2 linked regions of the Chondromyces crocatus genome follow. The protein of the gene in region 1 interacts with the protein of each later gene in a pairwise test. Links are inferred from orthologs where the notes say so. Each region holds a gene or a part of one and is shown in the gene's direction. Other genes may lie near its edges. The genes, in order: ndk and ung.

The links.
Region 2: the proteins of ndk (region 1) and ung interact in binary tests that used the Escherichia coli proteins (3 or more experiments, as listed by UniProt). The link is inferred for Chondromyces crocatus from one-to-one orthologs.

Annotation. Positions count from the first base shown.
Region 1 is NZ_CP012159.1:7,730,368-7,738,302, reverse strand. Bases 2,584-5,461 are described here. They hold ndk (nucleoside-diphosphate kinase), read left to right. Parts: upstream 2,584-3,741; coding sequence 3,742-4,182; downstream 4,183-5,461. Other genes in these bases: CMC5_RS27695 (2,3,4,5-tetrahydropyridine-2,6-dicarboxylate N-succinyltransferase), read left to right, coding at 5,218-5,461; CMC5_RS27700 (hypothetical protein), read left to right, coding at 4,182-5,084; CMC5_RS27710 (response regulator), read right to left, coding at 2,880-3,587; CMC5_RS27715 (HAMP domain-containing sensor histidine kinase), read right to left, coding at 2,584-2,883. Outside these bases: phosphate signaling complex protein PhoU, read right to left, coding at 1-459; phosphate ABC transporter ATP-binding protein PstB, read right to left, coding at 471-1,265; more of CMC5_RS27715, read right to left, coding at 1,417-2,583; more of CMC5_RS27695, read left to right, coding at 5,462-6,045; dapE (succinyl-diaminopimelate desuccinylase), read left to right, coding at 6,069-7,166; CMC5_RS27685 (sensor histidine kinase), read right to left, coding at 7,163-7,935. UniProt on the Escherichia coli protein: Major role in the synthesis of nucleoside triphosphates other than ATP. The ATP gamma phosphate is transferred to the NDP beta phosphate via a ping-pong mechanism, using a phosphorylated active-site intermediate.
Region 2 is NZ_CP012159.1:4,276,064-4,283,933, forward strand. What follows is about bases 2,892-5,704. They hold ung (uracil-DNA glycosylase), read left to right. Parts: upstream 2,892-3,862; coding sequence 3,863-4,546; downstream 4,547-5,704. Other genes in these bases: CMC5_RS15880 (penicillin-binding transpeptidase domain-containing protein), read left to right, coding at 2,892-3,186; nth (endonuclease III), read left to right, coding at 3,229-3,861; CMC5_RS15895 (YkgJ family cysteine cluster protein), read left to right, coding at 4,554-5,336. Also shown: CMC5_RS47550 (DUF4215 domain-containing protein), read right to left, coding at 1-1,865; more of CMC5_RS15880, read left to right, coding at 2,077-2,891; CMC5_RS46505 (DUF4215 domain-containing protein), read right to left, coding at 6,361-7,870. UniProt on the Escherichia coli protein: Excises uracil residues from the DNA which can arise as a result of misincorporation of dUMP residues by DNA polymerase or due to deamination of cytosine.

The DNA of each region.
Region 1 (7,935 bases):
GAGGAGCTTCTGGGCGCGCTCGACGTCGCGGGAGACGAGGGCGTCGAGGGCCTCTCGCACGACCGCCGCCGCCTCTTCGGAGAGGCTGGTGAGTTCTTCGGTCACGGCCAGCGGGGACTCTTCGTTGAGTTCTTCCACGCGTTCACAGACGTTGACCACGAGATCGCCGATGCGCTCGAGGTCGGTGACGATCTTCAGCGCGGTGGTGACGAAGCGCAGATCCGAGGCGACCGGCTGGCGTGTGGCCAGGATGCGCATGCACAGCTCGTCCACCTCGCACTCCAGCCGGTTACACCGCCGGTCGAGCCGGATCGTCGCCTTGGCGAGGCCGGAGTCGCGGGTGGAGAGGGCGGTGGAGCCCTTGTGGATCATCTCCTCGACGAGGCTGCCCATCAGGAGGAGCTTGTCGCGCAGCGTCCGCAGCTCGTGCTCGTAGACCTTGCTGGTGTGCGTGGGCATCGGTCGGGATCTCAGCCGAATTTGCCGGTCACGTAGTCTTCGGTCCGGCTCTCCTTGGGGTTGGTGAAGATGACGTCGGTCCGGTCGAACTCCACGAGATTCCCCATGTAGAAGAAGGCCATGTAGTCGGAGACGCGCGCCGCCTGCTGCAGGTTGTGCGTGACGAGGAGGAGAGTATACCGATCCTTCAGTTCCTCGATCAGCTCCTCGATGTGGGCCGTGGCGATGGGATCGAGGGCGGAGCAGGGTTCGTCGAGGAGGACGACGTCGGGCTCGACGGCCAGCACCCGGGCGATGCAGAGCCGCTGTTGCTGGCCGCTGGACAGGGCGATGCCGGGCTGGTCGAGCCGGTCCTTCACTTCGTCCCAGAGGGCCACCTGGCGCAAGCAGTGCTCGACGAGTTCTCCTGGCGCGTCGATGTGGGTGCCGTTCAGCCGGTGGCCGGCGAGTACGTTGTCGCGGATGGACATCGTGGGGAACGGGTTCGGCTTCTGAAAGACCATGCCGACCCGCCGCCGCAGCCGGACGGGGTTGACCGAGGGGTGGTAGACGTCGACGCCGTCGAGGAGGACTTCGCCCTTGGCCCGGGCCCCCGGGACGTGCTCGTGCATGCGGTTGAGGCAGCGCAGGAAGGTGGATTTTCCGCAGCCGGAGGGGCCGATGATGGCGGTCACCTTCTCGGCGGGGACACCGAGGGTGATGTCCCGGATGACGTGGAGATCTCCGAAGTAAGCGTTCAGGTGCGTGACCTGGAGCTTGGTGGCGGGCGCCGATTCGGCGCCGATCTCGGGATCGATCGCGGTCATCTACGGGTGGATGGGCGCTGCTCGGGGTTGAGGGAGGGGAGGGGACGCACGCGGGGAGTATCCTCCACCGGGCGCCTCTGCGTCAGGGCAATCGTGTCTACCGGCGGTGAGTGACGGGACGGTGACAGAGGGGTGGATGGGCGGCGGAGGCTCACGCGCCGCGCGGGATGCGCACGGTGAAGCGGGTGCCGCGTCCGAGGGCGCTCTCGACGTCGACGGCGCCGCTCATCAGCTCGACGAGGTGTTTCACGATCGCCAGGCCGAGGCCGGTCCCGCCGAGGTCGCGGGAGCGGCCTGCGTCGACGCGGTAGAAGCGCTCGAAGATGCGCCCCAGGTGCTGGGCCGGGATCCCGGGACCGTCGTCGGCGACGGTGATGGCGAGGAGGTCGCCTTCTGTGCGCGACGAGACGGTGACGTGCGCCCCCTCTCCTGCGTACTTGATGGCGTTGTCGAGCAGGTTGGTGAGCACCTGTTCGAGCGCGCGCTGGTCGAAGCGGCCGAGGGGCAGATCGGACGGCTTTTCGACGGTGACCTCGACGCGGCGGCGTCGCGCCGGCTCGGCGCACAGGTGGGTGGCGTGCTCGATGACGCCGCTGACGTCGAGCGTCTGGAGATCGAGCTTGAGGGTCTTCGATTCGATCTTGGCGAGGTCGAGGAGATCGTCGACGAGCTGACGTAGCCGCCGGGCGTTGCGGTCGATCATCGCCACGAACTCGGGGGCCTCGCCAGGATCGGAGAGCGCGCCCATCTGCAAGGTTTCGACGGCGGTGCTGATGGCCGTCACCGGGGTGCGCAGCTCGTGGGACACGTTGGCCACGAAGTCCGTGCGGATGGTCTCCAGGCGGCGCAGATCGGTGACGTCGTGGAAGACGGCGATGACGCCCGGTCGGCCGGTATCGCTCTGCAAGCGAGAGACCCGGACGAGGATGCGGCGGGCGGCAGGGAGGGTGAAGGCTGCGCCCCGGCCGAGGCCGAAGAGGTGGCCGAGCTCGACCTCGATGTCGACCGGCTCGTCTTGACCCCGCGCGCGGTCGACGGCCTCGGCGAGGCGGGCGCTGCGGATGGCCTCGAGGACGGACTTGCCGACGGCGTCTTCTCCGACGGAGAGCATGCCGCGGACGGCCCGGTTGGCGAGGACGATCAGGGCGTCGCCGTCGAGCACGAGGACGCCTTCGCGCATGCCGTCGAGGATGCCGGCGAGGACGTCGCGCTCGCCGCGCAGCTCCCCGATGGAGCGGGAGAGGGCGCTGGTGAGCTGGTTCAGCGCGCGCCCGAGCTGAGCGACCTCGCCAGCGCCACGGGTCGGGGCGCGGGCGGTGAGATCGCCGCGGGCCATGGCGAGGGCGACGCGGGTGAGGCGGGTGACGGGGCGGGTGACCAGGAGGGCGGCCGCTGCGCCGACGGCGGAGGCCACCAGGATCGCAGCGGCGACGCCGATGAGGACGAGCTGGCGGTAGCGCGCGAGGGCGGCGTCGATGGCGGCCGGGGGGGCCGCGTGGCGGGCGAGGAGCGCTTCCAGCTCGTGCGAGCTGAGCTGCTCGAGCACGACGCCGGCGCCGAGGAGCACCACCGCCGTCGCGAGGACCAGCCTGCCGCCGAGGCCGAGTCGCCGCCTCATCCGCTGCTGGTGCTCTCGCCTGCGTCGGCGCGGAAGCGGTAGCCCACGCCGCGCACGGTCTCGATGTACTCCCCGACGACGCCGAGCTTCTCGCGGACCCGCTTCACGTGGGTGTCGACGTTGCGGGCGGTCACGTCGACGTGGGAGCCCCAGACCTCGTCGAGGAGGGTGTCCCGCGAGAGCACGCGGCCTCGGCGATCGTAGAGCATCATGAGGAGGCGGAACTCCAGCGCGGTGAGGGCGACCTCTTGCCCTTCGACCCACGCCCGGTGCGCTGCGCGGTCGATGCGGAGGGCGCCGAAGTCGAAGCGCTCGGGTGCAGGGCCAGGGCCCTCGGAGCGGCGCAGTACGGCCCGGGCGCGGAGGATGAGCTCCCGGACGCTGAACGGCTTGACCAGGTAGTCGTCGGCGCCGAGCTCGAAGCCCACCACCCGGTCGACCTCCTCGCCCTTCGCCGTGACCATGATGATGGGTGTCTGGGCGGTCTGGGGGCTCTGCTTGATGCGGCGACAGAGCTCGGTCCCCGAGATGTCGGGCAGCATGAGATCGAGGATGATCAGGTCGAAACGCTCCTCCTTGAGTGCACGGAGGGCGGTCTCGCCGTTCATCGCCGAGACGACGTCGAACCCAGCTTGACGGAAGTTGTAGGCGACGACGCGCTGCAGATCGCGCTCATCCTCGACGATGAGAACGTGGCTCGGCATGGCGGACCTTCTAGCAGGTGAATGTTACAGGTTCATGGCGCCCCCCGAGGGAGGGGGAGACCGCCCAGCGCGAAGCGGGCACGGGGCCTGGGCAGGCCCGGCCGGATGGGAACTTCTTGCAAGGACGCGAACTTTCGCATAAGCCCGCCCCATCATGGCCCTGGAGCGAACCCTTTCCATCATCAAGCCCGACGCCGTCGAGAAGAACCACGCCGGGGCGATCATCGCCCGGCTGGAGGCCGAGGGCTTCACCGTCAAGGCGCTGAAGCGCGTTCACCTGTCCCGCAAGGAGGCCGAGGGCTTCTACGAGGAGCACCGGGGGCGCGGGTTCTTCGATGAGCTGGTCGCCTTCATGTCGCGCAGCCCCATCATCGTGATGGCGCTGGAGCGTGAAGACGCGGTGGCCCGGTACCGTGAGGTCATCGGCGCGACCGATCCGGCGAAGGCGGCGGAGGGAACGATCCGCAAGCTCTACGGGGCGAGCGTCGGCGAGAACGCCGCGCACGGCTCCGACAAGACCTCGACCGCGGCGCGAGAGATTTCCTACTTCTTCGCCGGTTACGAGGTGTCTCCGACGGCTTCCTCGGCCTCCTGATGCTCGATGAGCGCCTCGCAGCCGCGCGCGGCGCGGTTCGCGACGGCGCTGCTGCCATCGAGAGCTTCGTCCAGTTGCTCGGCTCACGTCGGGTAGGACCGCGGGGTATCCTGCGGGCACTACCCGAGGTGCAGGAGGGCTGCGCCACGCTCCGCGGCGCCCTCGACGCGCTGGCGGAGGCGCTGGCCGTGACGATGGCTGCCGACTCGGAGAGTGTGGCTGCTGCACGGGCGGTGATCACGCCAGCAGAAGCAGAGGTAGCGCGGCTGGAGTCGGAGCTGGGGCGTGGGCTGGAAGAGAGCCGTCCTGGCAGCCGCGGGAGGGCCACTCCTCCCGAAGAGAGCCGTCCTGGCGGCCGAGGGAGGGCCACTCCTCCCGAGCGGACCATCGACGCTCGGCAGCGGCTCGCCATGGAAGCCCATGTGAGACGGACGTCGCGCGAACTCTCGAGCGCCCTTCTCTTCCTCGATCTGCTGGTCGCATCCATCGAGCTTCGACCCACCTCGCTCAACCTGGGCGATCTGCTGAGAGAGCGGGGCAGTGGTCTCTTGCAGGCGCAACCCGCCATCCGGCTGCTGGTCGCGCTCGGCGAAGACTGTGACAGCGTGGAGGCCGATCCCCGGGTGATCGGGCCGCTGCTGGAACTCGTCGTGGCCGCGCTGGCAGAGTCGGGGGTGACCTGTCTGTTGCTCGAAGCTGGACGTCGGGCCGACGGGCGAGCGGTCGTGCGCCTTCGAGCGGCGCGGGGAGGCGATGAAGGGGGGACGAGGGTGGCCCTGATGGTGCCCCTGAGGGAGAGCAGCGAGCGTGCCCGCGCAGTGGCCCTGGTGACGGCGCGACGTGCGGGAATGGAGCTGCGCTTGCCGGAGGCTGGCGCGAGTTCCAGCACCCTCATCCTCTGAGCGACGGAGCGACGGAGCGACGGAGCGACGGACGATGCCGTCGGGAGCCTGGACGCGGGAGGGCGCGACGCTCGCCATGCGCTCGTCTCACGAAGTCGGCGCCTTCGGCGGAACGTGGTAAGGCCCGTCGGTGATGGATGTGGATGCGCTGAGGGGGCTCGTCGAGGCTGCTTACAGGGACCGCGCGTTGCTGCGCTCGTCGGCTCATGAAGAGGCCGTCCTGAGCGCGGTGGACGCACTCGATCGCGGGGTGCTCCGGGTCGCCGAGCGCGCCGAACCAGGCGGAGCGTGGGTGACCCATGCGTGGTTGAAAGAGGCGATTCTCCTCTATTTCGCCCTGCGCAAGATGGAGGTGATGGAGGCAGGGCCCTTCGAGTTCCACGACAAGATCCCGCTGAAGCGAGGTCTGGACGCCGCGGGGGTGCGCGTGGTGCCCCCGGGAACGGTGCGGTATGGCGCGTTTCTGGAGGCGGGCGCCATCGTGATGCCCGGCTACGTGAACATCGGTGCGCGGGTGGGCGCCGGGACGATGGTCGATACCTGGGCGACCGTCGGGAGCTGCGCGCAGATCGGCCGCGATTGCCACCTGTCGGGCGGCGTGGGGATCGGAGGCGTGCTCGAGCCGCCGTCGGCGCAGCCCGTGATCGTCGAAGATGGGGCCTTCATCGGATCCCGGGTGATCGTGGTGGAGGGGGTCGTGGTGGGCGAAGAGGCCGTGCTCGGGGCGGGCGTGGTGCTGACGTCTTCCACGGCCATCCTCGATGTGAGCGGGCCCGAGGTGGTCGAGTACCGCGGTCGCGTGCCTCCCCGCAGCGTGGTGATCCCGGGGACGCGCCCGAAGACGTTCCCCGCGGGGACGTTCGGCGTGCCCTGTGCGTTGATCATCGGTCACAGGACGGCGGCGACGGACCGGAAGGTCTCCTTGAACTCGGCGCTTCGTGACTTCGGGGTCGCGGTATGACGACGCCCGTCGAAGGTGACCCCGTGCGAGCGGACCGGCTCGCGGCAACCCTCCTCTGGCTCTGCGAGATCCCTTCGCCGACTGGGGAAGAGAAGGCGCTCTGCGACGCGCTCGTCGAGCGGCTGCGTCGGGCGCGGCTTCCTGAACCGCCTCGACGTCATGGCGACTCGCTGGTGGTGCAGGTGACGCGGGGGACGGGGGGGCCCAAGGTTGCGCTGGCTGGGCACCTCGACGTGGTGAGGACCGCGCATGATGGACCGCCCCGCATCGAGGGGGATCGCCTCTACGGTCCGGGCGCGAGTGACATGAAGTCAGGCCTGGCGCTGATGCTGGACCTCGTCGAGCACGCGCCGGAGGGACTCGATGGGCTGGATCTGACGCTGGTGTTCTATGCGCGCGAGGAGGGACCGTTTCGCGACAACGAGCTCGGGCTCGTGCTGGAGCGTGAGCCCGGGCTCGGGCAGGTCGATCTCGCGGTGTGCCTGGAGCCGAGCGACAATCGACTGAGCCTCGGGGCGGTGGGCTCGCTGCACGCGACCGTGACGTTCCGCGGGAGAACCGCGCACAGCGGGCGGCCCTGGCAGGGAGAGAACGCCATCCACAAAGCAGGGCGCCTGCTGGTGGAGCTCGATGCGCTGGAGCCCCGCGATGTCGTCCATGATGGGCTCCTGTACCGGACGGTGACCTCAGCCACCCTGATCGAGGGCGGCCGAGGGCGGAACATCATCCCGGATGAGCTCACGCTGAACCTGAACCACCGCTTCGCGCCGGGGACCTCGATCGAGGAGGCGCAGCGCGAGATCGAAGGGCTGGTGGGCGATCGCGCCGAGGTCGCGTGGCTGGATCTCAGCCCGTCCGCGTTGCCGCATGCTTCCCACCCGCTCGTGATGCAGCTTCGCGCTGCAGGGGTGAACGGCGTCGAGCCCAAGCAAGCATGGACCGACGTGGCCCGCTTCGCCGAGCTGGGCGTGCCTGCCGTGAACTTCGGTCCGGGCGTGAATGCCCAGGCGCATCAGCGAAACGAATGGACGTCCATCGCCCGGCTGGTGGAGGGGGATGGCATCCTGCGTCGCTGGATCGCAGCGATGGGGAAAGCGACGGCGGCTTCCCTGGGCGGCTAGAGGGCGGCGCTCGCCGCTTCGCGGAGGGTCCCTGCGGGGGGCATGGTGAAGCGTACCGTGGTACCGACGCCGACCTCGCTGTCGACCCAGATGGCGCCACCGTGCGCCTCGACGATGCCCTTCACCACGTAAGGGCCGAGTCCGACGACCTGACAAGGTGGCCGGCGGCTCTGAGCGAAGCGCGTGAAGAGGCGATCCCGTTGCTCGGCGGGGATCCCTGGTCCGGTATCCGCGATCGAGAACCGGACCCCTCCTCCCCCGGCCGGCCCGGCGGCTTCCGCGCGCAGTGTGATGTGGCCGCCGCGCGGGGTGAATCGTACGGCGTTGGTGATCAAGGTGACGAGGACCTGGAGCAGCCGCTCTCGGTCCGCCGCAACGGCCGTGAGCTCCGGCGTGACCTCGCTGGAGAGGGTGACGGGCTTGGCAGCCGCGGAAGGGGCCGCCATGTCCAGCGCCTGTTTGACGAGAGGCACGATCTCCAGCGGCTGATGATCCACGCGGAGCGTGCCGGCCTCGACATGGTTCGCGTCGACGAGATCACGCGCGAGCTGCTCGATCTCGTCCGCCGCCCGCAGGATGGCGTCGAGCTGCTTTCGACCGGCGGCCTCGGGACCCACGGTGCGGAGCATGAGCCTGGCGCTCATCACGATGACGCTCAGCGCATTGCACAGATCGTGAGAGACGGTGGATATCGTCTGGCGATGCGCCTGCTCCATCGTCTCGGCACGCTGTTCGAGCGCGTGACAGAGCTGCTCGAGGCGTTCGCATT
Region 2 (7,870 bases), 3.5 Mb from region 1 along the record:
CTGAAGGTCTCGATCTCCACGCTCGCAGTCGCGGGCACGACGAACGAGTGGTAGTCGTGATCGCCCACCGGGCTGATCGCGCCCTGGACGACCACGCTCGGGCTCGGCGTGTACATGCCACCCGCTTCATTGCAGGTGTTGTTCGGCTCGGTCTCACCACGGCACGACGGCTCGGCCTGGCACGTCGACGAGCAGCAGTCCCCGTTCGCCGTGTTGCCATCGTCGCACGCCTCGCCCACCTGGACGATGCCGTCGCCGCAGGCGGCGAGCTGGCAGGTGCTCCGGCAGGCGTCGGTGTCGTCGAAGTTCCCGTCGTCGCATTCCTCGCCCGGATCGAGCACGCCGTTGCCGCAGGTCAAGGGCACGGTGCAGAGGATGAGCGACCAGGAGTTCAGCGTCCCCACGTCCTGCGCGGCGTCGTCGGCCGCCGTCAGCGTCCAGGTGCCTGCCGCATTCTGACCGAGCAGCGAGGCAAGGCTCGTCTCGGGGCGATAGCATCCAGCGAACGGCGCCGAGCCGCTCGTGACTGCCGTGGAGCACGCCGTGTCGAGGAGCGTGTTCTGGTAGTTCTGGCCGCTGGAGCCGTTGTCGCTCGTCAGATCGAAGTTCAGCCCACCTGGCGAGAGCAGGGAAAGATCGATGTCGGCGTCGAAGGTGTGGGTGATGTTGAACCGGACTGCCGCCCGCATCACATAGGGCGAGCTGAGCAGCTCCACGTGGCTGGACACCGACCCCTGGTCCGGGATGGCGGCCGGCACGTCCTTCGCCGGAACGACGAGGAGGGCCCTGTTCGTCCCGCAGCCCAGGAACGTCGCGTCGCAGGCCGCCGCGCAGTCCGGGTCGGCGCAGTCGACCAGCCCGTCGCCGTCGTTGTCGGTCCCGTCGTTGCAGTAGAGTTCGATCCCGAGCGAGCACACGCTCGGCGTTCCGGTGCACACGTAGTTCGGCCAGATCTCGCAGTTCGCGTCGCAGCCATCGCCGTCGGCCGTGTTGCCGTCGTCGCACTCCTCGGCGCCTGCGCGGATACCGTTGCCGCAGGCGCTCACGGTGCAGTTCACGTCGCAGCCGTCGCCGTTGATCGCGTTGCCGTCGTCGCACTGCTCTCCGGCCGTCTGCACACCGTTCCCGCAGCCCGTCGGCCTGCAGTTCGAGTCACAACCATCGCCGTCGATCAGGTTCCCGTCGTCGCAGACCTCTGCGCCCTCGGTCACCCCGTCACCGCAGACGGCCGGGATGCACTGCCCCGCGCCGTCGCAGACCACGCCCCCATTGTCGTCGCAGCCCGTGCTCGCGGGTTCCGGCGTGAACACCGGCGTCCCCTGATCGCAGTCGTCGACCGTGCAGTCGTTGTTGTCGTTGGGAATGTCGAAGTCGTCCGCTTCCGTGACCGTCGACCCGTTCCCGTCGCAGATCGCGCGCTGACAATCGCCTGTGATCTGGGTGGGGACCAGCGTCCCGGCGGCGACCGGCGTCGTGCCGCACACCCCTGCCGTGCAGACCGCGACCTCACAGACGTTCGCCGGCGCCTGACAGTCGGCTGCGACCGCACATTGGGCGGGGCCCTGTCCCCCGGCGCCGCCCTGTCCCCCCATTCCTCCGGCGCCCATTCCCCCGGCGCCTTGTCCGCCAGAGCCCCCCTGTCCTCCAGCGCCTTGCCCCCCGGAGCCCCCTTGACCTCCAGTGCCTCCCTGGGCACCCGAGCCCCCTTGTCCGTCTCCGCCTTGTCCGTCTCCCCCGGCGCCGCCGGCCCCACCCGCACCAGGGGGGGTCGGAGGTCGGGGTTCATTCGAATCCGAGCAGCCGGCGGTCCCCAGGATGCCGAGGACGAGCGCCAGCCCTGCTGCAATTGGTCTTGTGTGACGCATGGATATGCGCGCCTCCAGGATGGGTCTCACCCGGTAAGTAAAGGTCCGAGCGTAAACCGTCCCGCTTACCAAATTATGCAATGACGCTCCCGCAGGGAAGTCGAAAGGAGCGCCGACAGTTTCTCTCTGCCATCCCCGTGAGCCCCCTTCCTCCTGGCGCGATCGTCGGGTTTCTTGGCCCTCCAGGGGGGAGCGCTTCATGTAGGCATCTGTGCGACCCCATGGCCTCTACGCGCTCGTCCTCGCCGTCTTCTTTCTCGGCGCGACGCCGGCGCGCGCTCTCGCGGCTCCGGGAGTCCGCGCCCTGAAGGTGCGCAGCGACGGCGCGTTCGCCGTGGTGGGCACCTCGGGCCGGCAGGTGCGCCTCACCGTCGACCCGGCGCTCCAGCGCGCAGCCGAGCGCCTCCTCGACCGCGCGGGCGCCCCGGAGGCCGCCATCGTCGCCTCCGACGTCCGGACGGGGCGCATCCTGGCCTGGGCCAGCCGCGGAGACCGCGACTACGTGGTCACCCCGCTCGCCCCGAGCGCGAGTCTCTTCAAGCTCGTCACCGCCTCGGCCCTCCTGGAGGCCAAGAAGGTCAGTCCCTCGTCGACCGTCTGCTACACGGGTGGCGAGCACGCCATCACGCAGCGCGAGCTCGACGCCCGCGGCGCGAGCTGCACGTCCTTCGGCGAGGCCATCGGCTACAGCATCAACGCCGTCTTCGCCCGCCTCGCGAGCAAGCACCTCGACGCCTCCGACCTCCAGCGGAAGGCCCTGGATCTCGGCTTCGCGGGCAAGGTCCCGATCGACGTCCCTGCTCTCGCCAGCGAGGTGGAGATCCCCGAGAGCGGCCTCGGCCTCGCCCGCGCCGCCGCGGGCTTCTGGAGCGGCCGCCTGACACCACTCGGCGCCCTCTTCGCCATGCAGACCATCGCCAACGACGGCGAGCGGGTCCGACTTTCGCTCATCGATCGGGGCGAAGCGCCAGAGCGCGTCGTCGAGGGCAGGGGGCTCGGCGCACGAGAGGCCAAGATGATGCGGGAGATGCTCCAGATCACCACCCGCCGCGGCACCTGCGCCAAGGCGTTCCGCAAGCCCGATGGCTCGCGCGCACTCGGGACCATGCCCGTCGCCGCCAAGACGGGCACGCTCGTGGGATCCATCCCTGGGCGCAAGGGGCAGCCCCGCATGTTTTCCTGGTTCGCCTCCTTCGCCCCCGCCAATCGACCGGAGATCGCCGTGTCCGTCATGCTCAGCAACGGCCTGAAGTGGCGTACGAAGGCCAACCTCGTCGGTCGGGAGTTGCTCGAGAACTACTTCGCCGAGCGGCGCAGGTGACCTCCTCGGGGCATCCGGATAGGCTTCCCGAGGAGGCCTGCCATGATGCCCGCCGAGATCATCCCCCCCATGCTGGAGCGGCTCCGTGAGGAGCACCCGAACGCTCGCTATGAGCTCGACTGGACCACGCCCTTCGAGCTGTTGATCGCCACGGTCCTCGCGGCGCAGTGTACCGACGAGCGCGTCAACAAGGTCACCGCCACCCTCTTCAAGAAGTACCCCGGTCCCCGCGCCTTCGCCGAGGCGGACACCACCGAGCTGGAAGAGGATCTCAAGCCCACCGGCTTCTACAAGCAGAAGACCAAGAGCGTGCAGGCCATCAGCCGCGAGCTGCTCGCGCGCTTCGACGGCGAAGTGCCTACCACCATCGAGCAGCTCACCACGCTGCCAGGTGTCGCGCGGAAGTCGGCCAACGTCGTCCTCAACACGGCCTTCGACATGCCCACCGGCATCATCGTCGACACCCACGTCGCCCGCGTCAGCCAGCGCATGGGTCTGAGCCGCAAGGACAAGCCCGAGGAGATCGAGCGCGACCTGATGAAGATCGTCGATCAGAGCGACTGGACCTTCTTCGGCCCTGCCACCGTGCTCCATGGCCGCTACACCTGCATGGCGAAGAAGCCCCAGTGCGCCACCTGTGGCATGAGCGATCTCTGCGCGAAGAACGGAGTGTGACGTGAACGTCGACCTGCCCGACTCCTGGATGTCCGTCCTCTCCGACGAGCTGGAGAAGCCCTACTTCAAGAAGCTCGCGACCTACGTCGACGCCGAGCGCGCCGCTCACCAGGTCTTCCCCCCCGAAGGCGACGTCTTCTCCGCGTTCCGGCTCACGCCGTACGAAGAGGTCCGCGTGCTCCTGCTCGGCCAGGACCCGTACCACGACGACAACCAGGCCCACGGGTTGTGCTTCTCCGTGCGACCCGGCATCCCCACGCCACCCTCCCTCGTCAACATGTACAAGGAGGCGGTCGAAGACGTCTCCGGCTTCGAGACCCCGCGCCACGGATGCCTCACCGCCTGGGCCGAGCAGGGCGTGCTACTACTCAACACCGTGCTCACCGTGCGCGCGCACCAGCCCAACTCGCACAAAGGGCAGGGCTGGGAGACGTTCACCGACGCCGTCATCAAGAAGGTGAGCGACAAGCCGGACCCCGTGGTCTTCGTGCTCTGGGGAGGCTACGCGCAGAAGAAAGAGAAGCTCATCGACGCCCGCAAGCACATCGTCATCAAGTCCGCGCACCCCTCTCCCCTCTCGGCGAGGAGCGGCTTCTTCGGCAGCCGCCCGTACTCCAAGATCAACGACGCCCTCACGCACGCGGGGAAGCCCGCGATCGACTGGAAACTCCCGCAAGAGCTGTAGCCTCCCCGTGACGGACGACGGCCGCCGGCCTCCGCGTGCCCTCCCGCTCGCGCAGCCCACCCGCTACACCCCTTCCGTGCTCGAGGGCATCGCCGACGGCGAGCGCGCCGTCCTCGGACCCCTCTTCGGTGGCGGCGAGGTGGGCGTCATCGAGGCCGCCGCGCAGGCCCTCGCCCGTGCCGACGTACTGGTCCAGTCGGCGCGCGAGGCCGAGCCCCCGCCGCAGCCCATCGCCTGCGGTCCCCGCTGCCCGAGCTGCTGCACCTCCAAGGTGCTCGTCCTCGTGCCGGAGGTCCTGCGCCTCGCCGCCTGGCTCCGAGCGAACCGCACGCCCGAGGACCTCGCCGAGCTGCTCGAACGAGTCCGCGCCACCGACGCCACCACCCGAGGCCTGAGCCGGAGCGAGCGCGCACACCGTGGCATCCCGTGTCCCTTGCTCGACGCCGAGGGCTCCTGCTCCGTGCATCCGGCCCGCCCCCTCGTCTGCGCCTCGTGGACCTCGCTCGATCTCGCCGCGTGCCAACGTCACTTCCCCGATCCCCTCCACACCCCCGCACCGCCGTTGCACGCCCCGGGCTACGAGGTGGTGAATGCGGTGATGGCCGGCCTCGGCTGGGCCGCCAAGGAACGCGGCCTCGACGCCACACCCCTCGAGCTCATCGCCGCCCTCCGCATCGCGCTGGAGCGCCCCGGCGCTGGAGCGCGCTGGCTCCGGAAACTCCCCGTCTTCTCGACCGCCCACGATCCGGAGTGGATGGCGGCCAACGGTGGCCCCGTCGGCGTTCCTTAGGGGAGTTCCGCCCACCTTGCACGCGCAGGCGCTTCCACGCCGAACCAGGTGTCCTCCGCTTTTTTTCCGGCAGGTCACGCTCGTGACCGGAAGGAGGCGGCAGCCGACGGAGGGGGGGCCGCCTGCGATCCTGATGCCGGATGCAAGCGCATGCTCCTCGTCCCGCGCGACACCGACGCGGTGGCTGGAGCAGGGACCGGGGTGGATGCACGACGCGACCGTCGAACAGCTGGGCGGTGACGGGAGCGGAGAAAGCGCCGCCGAGGGGCGCGACCGTCACGCCCCAGGGACGCGCTCACCTGGAGGTCGTCCGCCACGACAGAGGATTTGTCGCCCGAAACATGGTCGCGTCGGCGCCCGACGACGGTAGGTCACGCCCGTGACCTGGTCGCATCAGCGGGCGACGCGACCATGTTTCGAGCGTGACCTGGTCGCGTCGCCCGCCAACGGCATCCGGTTCGCATTCACCCACGTGAAACCATCACCGGGCGGCTTCTGGCATGGCGCTGGAGCGGACCTGGGTCCACTGGGACCTGGGGCTGCCGCGCTGAACTCGTCTCTTCAGGATGAAAAATTACGACGATGGAACGAGGCCCCCGACGATGCTGGAGCGCCGGGGTCCCCGCGGACCTGGGGGGTGGCGGGCGTCCTGGCGCCTCGGAGACATGCCGTGTCCCCGCCGTCGTGGTCAGGGAGTTTCAGACGCCATCCAGCATCCTCAGGCGGCGCGCGTCGTCCGTCGTCGCCTCGGCAGGGTCGCCAGCCCACCGAGCAGCACCAGCATGCCCCCTGAGCGCTGCTGCCGTCGTGCCCGGCGACCCGGCACCCGCAGCCGCGCGTTCGTGAAACGCCCGGAGACGGACCGCACGCGACACGATGCGAGGTGGAGAGGCCCGCGCAACGGGGGGACTCACGCGCGGGGTCGTGGGGATTGGAGGGTGTTGCCGCTCTCACGGTCATCCGTGCTCGAAGGGATCGAGGGACGAGCGCCCAGGAGGCGCCCGGCCCTCGCGTTCACGGCGTTTCAGGCAGCCCGTTGCGAGCGCCGACGCCGCCGCGTGACGACCACGGCAAGGCCACCGAGGAACAGCAGCGCACCCGCCTGAGAGCTGCTCTCGATGCCCGCGACGCGGCATCCGCAGCCGCTGTCGTCCTGTGTGTCACCGTCATCCGGCGTGTCGGAACCACCGACGCCGCCGAGCCCGTCGCCGCCAGCGCCGAGGCCACCTTCGCCGCCTCCACCGCCAGCGCCACCAGCACCGAGGCCACCTTCGCCACCAGCGCCACCAGCGCCCTCGCCGCCGGCACCGAGGCCGCCTTCACCCCCGCTGCCGCCCGAGCCGCCGCCAGCGCCGCCCTGGCCTTCGCTGGTGCAATCGGAGGCGCAGCCATCGCCGTCCGTGGTGTTGCCGTCGTCGCAGTCCTCGACCCCTTCCTGGACGAAGCCGTCGCCGCAGGTGGCCTCGACACAGCCATCGACGCACCCGTCGGTGTCGTCCTGGTTGCCGTCGTCGCACTCCTCGACCCCATCACGGACGAAGCCGTCTCCGCAGGTGGCGGTCATGCACGTGTTGAGGCAGCCGTCGTTGTTGCTCTGGTTGCCGTCGTCGCAGGTCTCTCCCGGCTGGACGATCCCATCGCCGCAGGTGGGCAGCGAACAGTTGTTGCGGCAGCCATCGTTGTCGATCGAGTTGCCGTCATCACAAGCCTCGACGCCGGTCTGGACGAAGCCGTCGCCGCAGGTCGCGCTGGTGCAGGTGTTGAGGCACGCGTCGTTGTTGCTCGCGTTGCCGTCGTCACATTGCTCGACGCCCGTACGGACGAACCCATCGCCGCAGGAGGCGACGACGCAGGTGTTGAGGCAAGCGTCGTTGTTGCTCGCGTTGCCGTCGTCGCATTGCTCGACGCCCGTGCGGACGAACCCATCGCCGCAGGAGGCGACGACGCAGGTGTTGAGGCAAGCGTCGTTGTTGCTCGCGTTGCCGTCATCGCACTGCTCGACGCCCGTGCGGACGAACCCATCGCCGCAGGAGGCGGTGACGCAGGTGTTGAGGCAGGCGTCGCTGTTGTTCTGGTTGCCGTCGTCGCACTGCTCGACACCGGCCTGCACGACGCCATCGCCACAGGAGGCGGTGACGCAGGTGTTGAGGCAGGCGTCGTTGTTGTTCTGGTTGCCGTCGTCGCACTGCTCGACGCCGGCCTGCACGAAGCCGTCACCGCACGCGGCGAGCATGCACGTGTTGAGACAGCCGTCTGTATTGCTCGCGTTGCCGTCGTCGCACTGCTCCGGGCCGTTGGCGATCCCGTCGCCGCAGCGCGGGCCCGGGCCGCCACAGTCCGCGCGGCAGTGGTTGTACTGGCCGTTCTGTGGGCCATCGTCACAGGCCTCCCCGGGGCCGACGATGCCATCGCCACACGTCGACGCCGGTACGAACTCGTAGGCGCCCATGTCGAAGGCCGCCCCGTTGATCCCATCCCCGTCCAGTGGTCGCGGGTTGCCGTCGAGGTCGGTGCTCGGCGCTCCCGTCGCCGTG